2 regions of the Lentibacillus daqui genome follow, and region 1 is predicted to be linked to the other one. Evidence: riboswitches for the same ligand, from Rfam matches in the RefSeq annotation. Region 1 holds a riboswitch; the other holds the start of a gene.
What was found. A riboswitch is a leader RNA that binds a small molecule or an ion and turns the genes downstream of it on or off. The one in region 1 is predicted to bind cobalamin.

Region 2: it holds a riboswitch for cobalamin, as region 1 does, so the genes downstream of both, O2S85_RS05285 (ABC transporter substrate-binding protein) here and O2S85_RS17755 (ribonucleoside-diphosphate reductase subunit alpha) in region 1, are expected to answer to the same signal.

What each region holds. Positions count from the first base shown of each region.
Region 1 is NZ_CP114176.1:3,561,613-3,564,823, reverse strand. It holds gene O2S85_RS17770 (ABC transporter permease) at 1-298, shown strand, start outside; gene O2S85_RS17765 (hypothetical protein) at 283-426, shown strand; gene O2S85_RS17760 (hypothetical protein) at 1,198-1,503, shown strand; cobalamin riboswitch at 1,625-1,805, shown strand; gene O2S85_RS17755 (ribonucleoside-diphosphate reductase subunit alpha) at 1,866-3,211, shown strand, end outside.
Region 2 is NZ_CP114176.1:1,031,555-1,034,765, reverse strand. It holds gene O2S85_RS05290 (FecCD family ABC transporter permease) at 124-1,152, opposite strand; gene O2S85_RS05285 (ABC transporter substrate-binding protein) at 1,136-2,110, opposite strand; cobalamin riboswitch at 2,301-2,495, opposite strand; gene thiT (energy-coupled thiamine transporter ThiT) at 2,840-3,211, opposite strand, start outside.

The DNA of each region.
Region 1 (3,211 bases):
TGGACAATCCGCATACCTTTCCGTTTCCAGTGAATGGTCCGGCATGGTTGGTAATGGGTTTGATCATCTAAGTGGCTGGTCCTGGATGTTCTTTGATGTGATTATTGCCTTTACGATGGTTATTTTAGCCCTGAATTTTATAGTTAAAGGCATGAACGATATATTTCTGGAAGAACGTAAAATGACCAAGAAGAATCAGATAAAAAAACGCCCGGAGGAAAAAAACTCGAGCCAAATAAAACAGAAATTAGACTTTACGTTGCTGATTTGCTTAATGCCTCTGTGGCATTATTTATAACATCATACATTGTTGGTTCCTGGGTAGGAATGGGTATTGGTGTTGTTAGCTTCGGAATGCTTATTTTTGTTATTTTAGCTAGTGTTATTACTGCTTTTTCAGCATCCAAAAGAAAAATTGAAGAATAAATTAACCAGGTACATTCACAGGATAAGATTGTGCTTCAATTGGGCTAGATTGTAAAACAATTTGAAGGAGGAGGGGGTCCTAGTATGGTTAAAAAAAGACACTTATGGATTCCGTCAAATTACGGATATTTAGCCTTTTTCACACCGATAATCGGTTTAATCTCATTTCTGTATATTAGAAAGGCTACAAATAAAAATTATACAATCTCGATAAGGATTCTACAGGGATTAAACTGGTTTTTTATTGTTTTTCCATTTGCTGTTATTCTGTACATAATGTCATACTTTAATTGATATGAGAGCCTAATTCATAGGGGGGAATTTTGCATCCAACCGAATATGAGCTAACTAGCCTAAATGGGGTGGTACATTTGATTTTATTTGCAGAAATTTTAAGTGCGATAGCCAGTGTTTTATTTGTTATTATTTCAGTCTTATACTTACGGCATTTGGATAAAATAAAAAAACAGAGAAAACTCTCGCCTTCTGAACGAACCATATACATAGTTATATTTATAGCACTAATATGCCTTATAATTAGTGTATTGATTTTTCAGTTTGGTGGTTAATTAATTAGATCATTACGCATTTTCAATTTTCAAGCAAAGTTTTTGTTGCATTTTATTACTTACTACTATGTAGCCGGTGTTATGACAACCGGTTTATTTTTTTGCTATTGTGATATGTGATGTGATAAGTATAATTACCCTTTGTATAAATTTTAGTTTCCTTTTGATAGCTAAACGCAGGAAACTTTTTAGGGAGGTCAAGGTGTGGATTCATCTTTTGGATGTTGCTGTCGTACTCATGATCGTTGTTATGCTCAATTCGGAAATAACGACTGTGGATGTGATCAAAACCTTGTTAATTATTTTTTACTTTGTAATTGGATTCTTTATTTATTTTTCTACGGTGAAAAATGTGAAGCGTAAGATTGCCTTTATAAAAGCAGATACATGGGGTAAAGGAGAGTCCAAAAACACTAAATTCGTCGTTTGGTGGATAGGAGGACTTACTATTTGGGGAGTTGCGGGTATCTTTCTTATTGTATCGTGGTTCTTTACTAACGCTGGATAAAATAAAAAATGATTTTTTAGATTCGATTAAAAAACCCTTGCTAAACTGACAAATATAATTTAGGATAGATAGTAGTAGCCAACACAATATATTGTGTAATTTTTTGTAGAATAAAACTATATATAGTATTTGACAAAAAGATGCTTTTGCTTAATTGGGAACCTGGTGCAAATCCAGGACTGCCCCCGCAACTGTAAATGCTGACGAAACTGAGTAAACACCACTGTAATTCTATCAACGGGAAGGGCTCGGGTGTAGGTTGAAGCATGAGTCAGGAGACCAGTCTTTTAGGCGTTGAAAATATGCTTTACTCAATGCGTGTCTAATAAAATTTCAACTTCTTCGGGGATGGAGAAGATGAAATGATAGTGTCAACCAAGATTGGACGGGAAAGAATGTACGTTTCCTTCGACTTTCTTGATGATTGTTGGCATTGTTGTTTCGATCCACTCCAAGTTCTGGTGTGGATTTTTTCATTTTCCAGGGAGTTTCATAGGGAGGAAGAAATAATGGAAACACAAATGGATGCAATGGTCGATGAAATTGTTGCCGTCATTGAAGATGCAGCACAGCGGTATAACCTGAAGGCAGATGATGTTATTCGGGAACTACAGTCAATGGATGTGACGAAAGAGGAGGCAAACGAGCAGGCATTATTTTATGCTTTAAATCATATTGCCATGGATCAGCCAGGGTGGACGTTTGTAGCGGCACAGATGTATTTAAATGATCTTTATGCACAAGCAGCAGTAAATCGCGGATATGATCCAAGTAAAAAATACGGAGACTTTTATCAATTAATCCAAACGCTTACGGATAAAGGCATCTATGCAGCGGATTTGCTTGCTGTTTACGATAAAGATGAGATCATCGCTATTGGTCAGGAGATCGATCCGGAGCGGGATAAGTTATTCAATTATATTGGTCTATTTTTACTGGCCGACCGGTACATAGCAAGGGATCATGAACATCGGGTGTTTGAATTACCACAGGAACGGTTTATGATTATTGCGATGACATTGATGAAAAACGAAATGAAGGATAAACGCCTGGAACTTGTGAAAGAGGCTTACTGGGCCATGAGCAATTTGTATATGACGGTCGCCACACCAACGCTTGCCAATGCCGGGAAAAGTTTTGGTCAGTTGTCCTCCTGCTTTATTGATACAGTGGACGATTCGCTTGATGGGATTTACCTGAATAATTGGGATATTGCCAGATTAAGCAAAGACGGCGGCGGAATTGGTATTTACTATGGAAAAGTACGGGCGCTTGGGTCTGATATTAAGAAATTTAAAGGAAATTCATCAGGGGTTGTCCCATGGATCCGCTTATTGAACGATACCGCAGTCAGTGTTGATCAGCTTGGCCAGCGGCAGGGAGCTGTAGCCATTTATTTGGATGTTTTTCATAAGGATATCATGAATGGGTTCCTTGATCTGAAAACCAATAATGGTGACGAACGCCGGAAAGCCCACGATATTTTTACTGGAGTGGCCATTCCAGATTTATTTATGAAAAAGCTGCAGGAAGTTGATGAGAACGGCCGCAGTATTGGCGAATGGCATACTTTCTGCCCGCATCAGGTGAAACAAATCATGGGCTGGAAAGATGAATCAGGTAACCCGCTTGGCTTAGAAGACTTCTATGATGAAACAGATACGAAATATTTTACCGAAAAATACGAAGAAGCGGTTAATCACCCGTT
Region 2 (3,211 bases), 1.2 Mb from region 1:
CTACTTCCTTTCTGTTTAACTAAAGGCAAGTTACCAGCCCTAGTTGATCTTTCCCGTTTTCCGGTAACTCTTCCCGCCTCATGTTGTTCTTCTTCGACCTTACTGCGGAGAATCCCGAAAAATTCAATTTCTCCTCCTGATCAGAATAACCGCAAATATAGGTGCTCCGATCAAAGCAGTAATAACACCAATCGGTAATTCAGACGGGGCAATTATCGTTCGGGACACCAGATCAGCTAAGATCAGGAAGCCCGCACCAGCTAAAATGGATAATGGAAGTAAATGCTTATGATCCGGTCCCCAAATAATACGAATAAAATGTGGAATGACAAGTCCGACAAATCCAATCGTCCCGGAAACCGCCACGGCTGCACCGGTTAGTATCGATCCTGCAATCAACACATTCATCTTTTTTCGTTCCACGTTAACACCTAAATGTTTCGCTTGTTGTTCACCGAATGACATGGCATTTAATTCGGTAGCATGCAGCATTAGAATACCAGCTCCCACAATAAAGAATGGCAGGATAATCCATACGTAATCCCATCCCCGCATGGACACACTTCCAAGTAACCAGCCGATGATCTGTCGTAACTCATCACCGGTTAATGCAATCATTAATGAGATAAGGGCACCAAGGAACGAACTAAAGATGACACCGGTCAAAATAATCGTTTCCACCCGCATACTACGGTCGACCCGTTTGGTAAAGAAGAGCACCAAAAAAATCGTCAAAAACGAGGCCACCACACTTAATACCGGCAATGTATACAGCCCTAAAAACGGTAATGATAAATGCAAAAAAATTGTCAACACTGCCCCAACACTAGCACCGGAGGAAACCCCCAGCGTATACGGGTCTGCCAATGGATTTCTTAATAATCCCTGAAAGGCTGCACCCGCAATCGCTAACGAGGCTCCGATAATTCCCGATAACATAACTCGTGGCAAGCGTACATTCATCACAATATTTTCATACATCGGATCCACCGAATCGGAGATAGATGTATGTGAGATAGCAGCAAAAATAGTCTTCAGAATAGTTGTAACAGGTACCTGAACTGTTCCAATTGAAATGCCCATTAACATGGAAACAACCAGTATCACAAACAGTATCCCGTACGCTGTAATCCGCTTAGTCATCGAATACATCTGGATAAATCACTTTTCCAAGTTCCTCAACACCATCAACCAATCGTGGACCTGGACGGTTAACCAGATCTTCGTCCACATCATAAATTTGTTCGTTTTTAACTGCTGATACATCCTCCCAGCCATCTCTTTGGGTTATTTCGGCAACGGGATCGTCCACATATGAACCGTATGTTGTAATAATCACATCCGGATTGCTTGCAATAGCCTGTTCCTCATTTATTTTTGGCCAGCCTTCCTGATCACCAGCAGCATTTTCCGCATGGATAATTGTTAATAGCTCGTCCATAAACGTATTTTTTCCAGCGGTATAAATATCAGGTGATGGGGAAATTTCCATGTAAACCTTTTTTTGGTCATCTTTATCAATGGCATTTGCCTTATCCTTAAGTGCAGTTAATTTTTCCTTCATATCATCAATAATCTGGTCAGCCTTATATAGTGTTCCTGTGGCTTGTCCAATCAAATGAATTGAATCGTAAACCTCATCAAAGTTATTTGCACTGGCAACAACCAATACCGGAATGCCCGCTTCTTCAATTTGTTTAAGTGCTTTCTCGTCATTGGTTTGATCTGCAAGCACCAATTGCGGATCAAGTGAAAGAATTTTTTCCACATTTAATTCCAGCCCACCGATTTTTTCCTTTTCGGATGCCTCTTTCGGAAAATCATCATGGTCAGATACACCAACAATTTGATCGCCAAGTCCCAGGTCAAAAGCAATTTCCGTATTACTTGGTAAAACCGAGACAATTCGTTCCGGTTTTTCATCAATGGTTAATTTATATCCATTCCCATCGGTCACTGTTACCGGAAAAGCCTGTTCCTCCGTCTGTTCTGTTTTAGTATTGTCTGCATTATCCTTTCCTTTTTCAGCGTTATCATCTGAATTTCCACAACCGGCTAAAATTCCTAAAAATAAGATAGCAGTGAATAAAACCAAATAAATCTTTTTCATGATCGTATTGTCCCCCCTAGTGTTTACAAAATAGCGCTACAAAGCAGTCTTCTCTCATAACCATGGATAAGCAATAAAAAAACACCTCCTATTAAAAAGGGGTGCTACTCATTAACAGTAGATGGATACTTATTTTTGACAAAGCAGTACCATCCAGCCAAGTTGCACACCTCCCTATCCGCGTAGGTTCATGGTGTTTCAGAATCAGGCAGTGTCCTGGCTCATGGTTACCGTTGCCCTTCCCTTCCCATACAAACCTATGTACAGTGGATTAAAAGGCAACAACCATTTACAGTGGCGGGACCGCGTCGGATTTACACCGAACTTCCATTTTAAGTCTATTATTCCGTGTTCAAAAAGAGGCACATCAGCCAGAATTCATTCGAACCTCTTGAACAGTTGCGCTAGACACCCGAGTCTGTTACACGAATATTTTATTTCCTCTTCCAGTATACAACATCCATGTCAAATCGAACAGGTAAATGATGAAAAATGACATACAATATAGATAAACAAAATACAAAATCATAATTAGCTACAGATTCTCACGGCAGATAGGAGAGTAAAAATAGGAGGAATCTATCGAGAGAAGAGCGGTCACGGGCGATGGGAAAGAAAAAGCGTGAGGAATCTACCGTGAACAGGGCGTCAATACCATCCAAAATAGAAAAATACAATCCGGATTGAATAAAGGACAGTCCCCTAAAATGGTAGAGGACTGTCCTTTTATTAACCTGCCCTTCGCTGCTGACCTATTTGTTTCGCCGAGGTGATGATTTGTCCTGCCTTTGAAACGATCAATCCCAAAATAACCGCACAGGCGATTGAGACAGCGATATAGGTGATGCCATTGGTAACCAGCGAATAAATAAATGGTGATTTCCCCGCCTCAATGGCATACTTCTTAAAGAAGATAACCCCAGCGACAAAATGCCAAAAATAACGTGTCGCCCCGCCAACAAATATGGCAATCGTCATCCATAACAAAGCATGTCCTTTGTGTCCCTTTTGTAGGTTCCCTTTGACTTGGTGATAAAACAGCCCTGCAAATCCAATACAAGCAAAAGCAATAAAATATTCAATAAATGCTTGGGTAGGGGT